DNA from 2 places in the Frankia sp. KB5 genome. Region 1 is predicted to be linked to the other one. Evidence: predicted binding sites of a transcription regulator. Region 1 holds the regulator's gene; the other holds the start of a gene.
What was found. The regulator LexA, encoded in region 1, represses DNA repair genes until DNA is damaged. The targets are predictions, from matches to a motif close to CGAACNNNNGTTCG.
Positions count from the first base shown of each region.

Region 2: KBI5_RS00700 (SAV_6107 family HEPN domain-containing protein) is a predicted target of LexA. The motif match lies at 2,340-2,353, and genes of this name have one in related genera.

Region 1 covers NZ_MRUJ01000107.1:15,089-19,456, forward strand. The annotation lists gene KBI5_RS11980 (vitamin B12-dependent ribonucleotide reductase) at 1-341, opposite strand, end outside; gene nrdR (transcriptional regulator NrdR) at 666-1,211, opposite strand; gene KBI5_RS11990 (LysM peptidoglycan-binding domain-containing protein) at 1,541-1,939, opposite strand; gene lexA (transcriptional repressor LexA) at 2,244-3,014, shown strand; gene hflX (GTPase HflX) at 3,080-4,368, opposite strand, start outside.
Region 2 covers NZ_MRUJ01000003.1:23,404-27,771, forward strand. The annotation lists gene KBI5_RS00680 (DUF3488 and transglutaminase-like domain-containing protein) at 1-20, shown strand, start outside; gene KBI5_RS00685 (DUF3040 domain-containing protein) at 1-378, opposite strand, end outside; gene KBI5_RS00690 (methyltransferase domain-containing protein) at 546-1,358, opposite strand; gene KBI5_RS26050 (hypothetical protein) at 1,357-1,596, shown strand; gene KBI5_RS00700 (SAV_6107 family HEPN domain-containing protein) at 1,673-2,173, opposite strand; gene KBI5_RS00705 (hypothetical protein) at 2,389-3,126, opposite strand; gene KBI5_RS00710 (BTAD domain-containing putative transcriptional regulator) at 3,463-4,368, shown strand, end outside.

The sequences.
Region 1 (4,368 bases):
GCGAAGTAGCCGTGCTCGCGGCCGGCCGCGCCGTAGGCGTGCACGACCCGATCGATCAACTGCCGCAGCGACCACTCCCGCCCCGGCGTGCCGGGCGCCCCACGGAAGTACTTGCTGGTAACGATGTTGGAGGCGTTCACCGACCAGAACTGCGGGAATTCCACTCCCCGCTGCTCGAAGTTGACCGAGCCGTCCCGCCAGTTGGTCATGACGACGTCCCGGGACTCCCAGGTGACCTCGTCGTACGGGTGGACGCCGGCGGTGGTACGTGACCGCTGGATCTTCAACCCACTCGCTTTCGCCGCTGACCTGCTCGGCTTCGTGCCGCGGCTGTCGGTCATGACGCTCCTCGTCTTCACTCGTCAGCTTCAACCTTCAACAATGTGTTGTGGGCATCCCCGCCCCAGGCCGCAGCCAGTGGACGTCGGGACGGTGCGGGGCCGGACCTCGACGCACGGCGGTGCCCGCGGGGACGAGCACGCGCACGGCAAACACARGCACGGCGAACGGCACCAGCCAGGTCGAGCCGGGCCGCATGCGTGCCGTCCGGGAGGTCCGCGGTCCTCGCACGGCCGCGACGCGGGATGTCACCCGTCGCCGGCGGGACCGGGCCGGCACGGCGAGCCAGGGCGATGTATGACGCTTTCGGTCGAGCGGTCCCGGCCCTACCTGCTATGCACCTGCTGGGTGCCGATCACCGGCGAGACATCGACGGCGCCACGCGGGACCGGTCGTGCTGGTCCATCCCGCGTGGTGGGAGGTCCGGCGGCCTCGGAGCGCAACGCGGCGATCGCGGACTCGAAGTCAGTCAACGACTCGAAGGCCAGGTACACCGAGGCGAAGCGGAGATAAGCCACCTCGTCGAGCTCACGGAGCGGACCGAGGATCGCCCGGCCGATCGCCTCCGCGGGRACCTCCGCCGACCCCGACGAGCGGACGGCGTCCTCTACCCGCTGCGCCAGAAGCGCGAGATCATCATCCCGCACCGGCCGGCCCTGGCAGGCCTTGCGGACACCGGCGATGACCTTGGCCCGGCTGAACGGCTCGGCCGCCCCACTGCGCTTGCGAACCTGAAGGGACGCCTCCTCCATCGTAGTGAACCGGCGACCGCAGGACAGGCAGGACCGCCTGCGGCGGATCGCCGAACCCTCCTCGGCCTCCCGACTGTCAACGACGCGACTGTCCGGATGCCGGCAGAACGGGCACCGCACGCGCTACGCCTCCTTCGCCCGCGCCGGAGCCGACCGCCCCGGACCGGGGATGAGGGACACCGTTGAGGACCCGGCATCCACGCCGGACAGACCACCTTGTGGATGGACCGCCAGCTCCCCGCGGAAGACCTGTGGAACAACCTGTGGATGACTTACACCCCGGTAAGCACCAGATGTTGTGTCCAAGGTAGCGCACGGCCCCAGAGATGAGGACAGCACCCCCGTATGGTCCGTGTGGTCCGCATCGCACGTGGCACCGCACGTGGACGAAAGACGACGGTGCGCGAGAACCCTGCGCCGAGACACTCGTGGACCCGGGAAGCCGGGCGTCAGGGAAGGAGTAACGACTGGCCCGGGGCGATCAGTGGTGACCGCAGGTGGTTCAGCCGCATCAGCCGGTCCACCATGACCCGGGTGTCGGCGCTCTCGTCGAGCGCCACTGCCACCTCCCACAGCGTCTCCCCCGGCATGACCAGATGGTGCCGCGGCGCCTCCGCGGTATCCGGCCCGGCAATCGACACCCCAGGCATGATCATGATTGCTACCYCCACGACGACCGCCACGACGATCGATACCACCACCACCCGACCCCGCCGGGTCAGCCGGAGCGGCGGGGGTGCGGGCGGGCGACCCGGCGGGGGTGCGGGCGGGCGACCCGGCGGCCGATGACCCACCCGGTCCCTGGCCATCGACAGGTCGACGACCCGCGCCCTGTGTGCGGATCCCACGGCACCCTCCCGTTCCGACGACACCGAACACCGAAGATCGAACCTTCGTTCGATCGAACGCGTGGTCGATTGTCGCATCGGGAACCGGAAACCGCCAGGGACACGCTCGAACAGACGTTTGAGATTCTGCGACCCGCCGGTTACCGTCGAGTCGGTCGGGTGTGAACCGGGCGGTTTCCCCCGGTCACGGACGGCGGCGAGTCGGTGGGTGACCGCTTCCGGAGCGGGACGGTCCGCCGTGCGGTCGCCGGCCGGCCGGTGGCCGCACGGCGGAAGAAAAACGCGACGAGGAGAGCGGTAAGCGATGACTAGCCAAGGCAGGGGTACGCGCCGGGGCGGAACCCGCGGCAACGTGCGAGCCTTTCCCGAAGGCCCCACGGACGCGGGCCTGACCCCCCGGCAGCGCAGGGTGCTGGAGGTCATCCGGGCCGCGGTGGAGCGGCGCGGATATCCGCCCAGCGTGCGGGAGATCGGTGAGGCGGTCGGCCTCACCAGCACCAGTAGTGTGGCTCACCAGCTCAAGGTGCTCGAGGAGAAGGGCTACCTGCGGCGGGACCCGAACCGCCCGAGAGCGATGGAGGTGCTGACCGTCGAGCACCCCCGGCAACGCGCGGATGTGGGCGCGGGCGCGACGACGGTGGCGGGCACGATTCCCATCGTCGGTGAGGCGGCGCCGGGCACCACCGAAGGAAGCAAGTCGGACGCGGCCTACGTGCCGGTGCTGGGCCGGATCGCCGCCGGTGGCCCGATCCTGGCCGAGCAGGCGGTCGAGGACGTCTTCCCGCTACCCAGGGAGATCGTCGGCGAGGGCACTCTGTTCCTGCTCCGGGTCGTCGGCGACTCGATGATCAACGCGGCGATCTGCGACGGTGACTGGGTGGTCGTCCGCCAGCAGCCGGTCGCGGACAACGGGGAGATCGTCGCCGCAATGATCGACGGGGAGGCGACGGTCAAGCGTCTGCGGGTTCGGGACGGCAAGATCTGGCTACATCCGGAGAACTCGGCCTTCGCCGACATCCCCGGTGAGGATGCGACCATCCTCGGCCGGATCGTGGCTGTGCTCCGCAGGGTTTGATGTGGATCGGCCGGCCGCCCGGCGGGCGGCCGGCCGGGTTGCCTCGCGTCTGATCYCTCCTGGGCTCAGGCCCGGTAGGCGTGCAGCTCCGCCGCGAGTCCCGAGGAAACCCGGGCGGACAGCCGGGTACCGGTCTCGGTGTGCTCCATCGTGAGCACCTCGCCGTTCGCGTGCACCCGGGAGACCAAGTCGCCCCGGGTGTAGGGCACGAGCACGCGCATCTCCACGTCGGGATGCGGCACCCGGGCACAGAGCGCGTCGACCAGCGCGGCCAGCCCCTCGCCCGTGCGTGCCGAGACGAACACGGCGTCCGGGGCGAGCTGGCGCAACCCCGCGACGACCGTCGGCTCCACGGCGTCCACCTTGTTGACGACGATCAGCTCGGGAACGCCGCCCGCGTCGATGTCGTTGAGAACCTCGCGCACGGCGGAGATCTGCGCGGCCGGCTCCGGCGATGATCCGTCCACAACGTGCAGGATGAGATCGGCATCGGCGACCTCTTCCAGCGTCGAGCGGAACGCCTCGACGATCTGATGCGGCAGATGCCGGACGAATCCGACGGTGTCGGTCAGGGTGAAGGCCCGGCCGTCCGGCAGGGTCGCCCGCCGCACGGTCGGATCAAGGGTGGCGAACAGCGCGTCCTCGACCAGGACACCCGCGCCGGTCAGCCGGTTGAGCAGCGACGACTTACCGGCGTTGGTGTAACCGGCGATCGCCACGCTGGGGACCTCACCCCGCCGCCGGGCGGAACGCTTGGTCTCCCGCACGGTCGTCATCGCGGCGAGCTCGCGGCGCAACCGCGCCATCCTGGCCCGCAGCCGCCGACGATCGGTCTCGATCTTCGTCTCACCGGGACCACGGGTACCGATGGGCGCCCGGCCGCCGCCACTGGCCGCGGCCCGCGACATCGACTCACCCCACCCACGCAGCCGGGGCAGCATGTACTGCAACTGCGCGAGCTCGACCTGGGCCTTGCCCTCGCGAGAGGTCGCGTGCTGGGCGAAGATGTCCAGGATGAGGGCCGTCCGGTCGATGACCTTTACTTTGACGACCTCCTCCAGCTGCCGCAGCTGACCCGGGGTGAGCTCGCCATCGCAGACCACCGTGTCCGCGCCGGTCGCCGCGACGACCTCGGCGAGCTCGCGGGCCTTGCCCGAACCGACGTAAGTCGCGGCATCCGGCCGGTCGCGACGCTGCACGAGCGCGTCGAGCACCACCGAACCGGCGGTCGTGGCGAGCGCCGCGAGCTCCGCCATGGAGCTCTCGGCCGACCGCGGGGAACCCGACGTCCATACGCCGATGAGGACGACACGCTCCAGCCGCAGCTGCCGGTACTCGACCTCGGTGACGTCGT
Region 2 (4,368 bases), on a different contig from region 1:
CTCCTCGACCCGTTCCATGAACGGAGCCCTAGCCCGCGGCTTCGGCTTCGATCCCCCCTGCACGCCGCCCGGCCGCCGGTGACCGGTGTCACGGCCGCTGATCCGGCGCAGGTCTGCCGCACCGCGCAGCGCGGCGAACAACATCATGAGGAAACCGAGGATGCCGAGGATCACCGTCAGCGGTACCCGGTTGAGTACCACACCGACGACCAGGACGGCCAGACCGAGGACGAAGACGACCGCGCTGCGGCGCACCCGGCGCAGCAGATAGGTACGGGGGTCCGTCGAACGCACGGTACTGGCAAACTTTGGATCGTCCTGTACGAGAGCGCGCTCGATCTGCTCCAGCAGGCGCTGCTCGTTCTCCGAGAGCGGCATCGACGCTCCTCCCACGACCTGTAGGCCCGGCGGACGGAACCTGATAACCAAGGATAGGCATGTGCGGGCGGGTGCGGTAGGCAACCTGTCATGCTGGTTGGAACCGAGCGATTCCCGTCACCTGGTCCGTGCCCGAACTGGGGTCTTTCATACCGGGAAATCCACGGTCACGGGAACCCGGCGGCGCCGGCTTCGCGAGCGGTACCAGCGGCACGACGGCGGGCAAGCACGTGCAGCTGTGCCGCGAGGTCACGGAACGGCTCCAGGGCGGCCGCGGCCAGTTCCAGGCGCAGCAGCCGCTGCGCGGTGAAGGGATCGGAGTCGACCCGCGCCCCGGGGACCAGGTCGGCGAACACGCGCACCCCGTGGACGTCGACGACGTCCGCGCCCGCCGCGTTCACCAGCGCGACGATCTCGGCGGTGGTGAACCCGGCGGGCGTCCGGGGCGCCCCGGCGCCCTGGCCGGTCAGCACGGCCTGCGCCTGCTCGAAGCGACCCGCCAGGGCGCGGGCGAGCACCGTGGCAGCCCGGCCCGCGACGACGAGGCTGAGAACGCCTCCCGGGCGCAGCACCCGCAGGGCCCCCGCCAGCGCGGCCTCGGGATCGTCAACGACGTCGAGGACGGAGTGGCACAGCAACAAATCGGCGGTCTCGGCTCCGACGATGCCGGTCAGGTCGGCCAGATCGCCCTGCTCGGCCGTGACCCGGTCGGCGACGCCCCGTTCGTCGGCGCGACGGCGCAACGCTGCCAGGGCGTCCGGCGACGGGTCCACGACGATCACCAGGTAGCCCTCGACCGCCAGGGGTACGGCGAAGCCACCACTCCCACCGCCCGCGTCAACGATGATCGGCGGGATGGCTGTGGCCGTCGGGGCCACCGACCAGGCCGGAACCCCCGCTGCCGATCCGGGCAGGACCGTCCGCAGGCCGTGCCAGATCGCGGCCTGCCGCAGATCCGCGCCGGTGACATGGCTGGTCATGCGCGTCGCGCCTCCTCACGCCGGCATCGTCGGCGCCGCCGTCAGCCCGCTCGCCCACGCCGGAGGACCAGGCGCGTCACCGACCCACGGTGAGGCCTATGGCGACCCCGACGACCAGCCCGCCAGCCGACAGCCCTACGACCCGCAGTACCCAGATGTTGCGACGCGCAACGGCGGACGGCACGGCCCGATGCGCGCCGCGGTGCCGATGCTCAGAACCGGTGAGGACCATCGATGATCTCCTGCTCCGCCAACCACTACCCCTCGGAAGGTAACCGATAGTGACCGATGCTCACCGTAAACGCAACCGCTCGTCACCCACCCGGGGCGCCGCCGGGCCGACCACGGTCAGCCTGCCCTCGGCCCGGCGACATGACCATCGTGACCTCCCCAGGCCCGACCGGACCGGTGCCGGCGATCATCGGTTGGGACGGGAGGCCCAGTACGCCCTCGACAACCCCGACGAACAGATCGACCTGACGGATCAGATCATCGGCCTCCCGCCTGGTCACTACCTTCAGCCCGGCCTCGGCCGCCGATCGCCGGGCGGCCCCCGCCGCGAAGAACTCCGCCCACTCCGCGAGCTCGGGGGCCACCCGGACAAGCAGGCACCAGGCACTCACGGGCCGACCGCGACGACCGGGACGGGGCCGGGCCCGGTCCGCCAGGACAGCGGCCGCCGCCCGCAGCGCCGCGAGGTGGGCGAGGGCGTAGCGCTCCCCGGCCGTCTGGGCGCACTCGGCCTCACCGAGACCGCGCCGGGCGGCGACCAACAGATCGTCGCGGGAGCGGCGAGGCAACCCCGCCGCCGGCACCAGGGTCCGTCCAACCGGCCCGGTGGATCCACCGTGCGGCCCGGTGGATCCACCGGGGCCGCCAAACGCACCCTTACCGCGGGCCGCTCCTCCCGCCGGGTCCGAGCCACTGTCCGAGCCACTGATCGGCCGACTGGTCACGGTGGTCACAACACCTCCCGAGTCTCGAACATAGGTTCGATCACGAAGTAGTGAACCCTCGCCAGCGCCGCCCGTCAAGCATCGAGGTATCGAACACGCGATCGAGSAGATCCGGCGACCTCGGACTCGACCACCCGAAGAAACCAGCCGAGGACGAGCAGGGCCACCACGTCGGGAACCCATCCCAGCCGCGGGTCCGCGACTTTCCCCCGACAGACATGTCCCGAATCCGCACCTGTCGTCCGGGCCACCCGGGTGACCCTCGGGTCGAGCGCATCCGGATCGGCCACGACAAGCGCCGTTCCGTCCAGCGCAAACCGGATGATGTTCACATCACGGTGACCCACGAGCCCGCTGGCGAACTCGCCGCGGGTCGGCCTGAGCCAACGCAGCGTGYCACCGTCCGACAGGCGCACCCAGCCCCCGTGGCGGCCTGGCTCGAAGGCGGCCAGGGGCACCCGTCCCATGGGTTCGACCAGACGGATCCCGAAACCGTCGAGGTCGGTCTCCAGCACGAACGGCCGGCCGGCCGCCATCAGCTCGACCCGGCCCCGCGACCACCAGTCGGCCAGCACCGCGCCCTCGTCGGTCTCGACGTGCACGTGCCGGACCGAGGCGTGCCGGGATACCGACTCGATCCGGAAGATCAGCTCGTGCGGCAGTCCGCCGGCCCGCCGCGGGAGAAGGTCCGCCCCGGCCGTCGTCCGCGGTGTCCGGGTCCGGGTCACCGCCGGGGTCACCGCCGGGGTCACCGCCGGGCCCGCCGCCGACGCGGGCCGCCTCGCCAGGCTCCTGGGCACCGTGATCGCCATGTTCCCAACCCCCTCCGCCTCGCCGGCCGTCTCCCGGCCGTCTGCCGCCTCGATTTCGTGGACTCAGTGCACCTCCAAGCGATCAACACCCACTGCACGCACAATCACCAGAACCATTGAGAATGTGTTGATCGGAACACCTGGATTCCGCGATCGYGTCACACGACACCCCACGGAGTCGGACCGCCACCCGCGTCGCACCGGACACCGGGCGCCGGAGCAGGCCTGACGCGGAAACGACAGGGGGCCGTTCCAGATCGGTAGTTGCCGCCATGTCCCCTCCCGGCGCACGCTGCGGTAATACAGACATCACCGGGGGTCGTACGAGAGGACCAGATGCCTGACCGCGACAGCCTGCAGTTCGCCATCCTCGGCCCGTTGGAGATCACTGCCGGGGGAGCACCCATCGTGCTCGGCGGCACCCAGCGCAAGGTGCTGATGGCCGCGTTGCTGCTGGAAGCCGGTCAGGTGGTGCCCGGTCACCGGCTGCTGGAGGTGATCTGGGGGGACCCACCGCCGGAGAAGGCGCTGGCCACATTGCGCACCCATGTCAGCGAGCTGCGGCGGCGGCTGGAGACCGGTTCCGAGGTGCTGTTGCGCAAGGGGACCGGGTACGTCCTTGACGTGCGCCCGGAGCAGATCGACTCCGAGCAGGCCCGTCGGCTGCTGGAACAGGGCCGGCGCGCGGTGGATGACGGTGACCCGGTGAGCGCGATCGCCCCGTTGCAGGAGGCCCAGGCCCTCTGGCGGGGACCGCCGCTGGTCGACCTGATCGACTACCCGTTCACCCGGGCCTACGTGGACGCCCTCGACGAACTCCAGCTCGACATCGCCAAGACCCGGATCGCCGCCGATCTCTCTCTGGGTCGTCATCGCGAGGTCATCGGGGATCTGCGCGTGCTGGTGACACGGCACCCCCACGACGACGGGCTGCGCCGAGAGCTGGTTCTCGCCTTCTACCGGGACGGTCGGATCGAGGACGCGGCCCGGGCCTGCCGGGAGGGCCTGGAGGCGCTGCACGACCTGGGGCTGGACTCCGCGATGTTGCAGCAGCTGCAGGAGGACGTGCTGCGCGGCGCGTCCAGCCTGGCCTGGACCCCGCCCCGCTCGCTCGACCGGCGGGTCTCCGTGGCGCCCACGAGCCAGGGGGGGTACCAGCTGCCCCCGGACATCCGCGAATACACCGGGCGCGACACGATCCAGGCCCAGGTGCACGCCATGCTGACCGATCCGGTCGGGCTG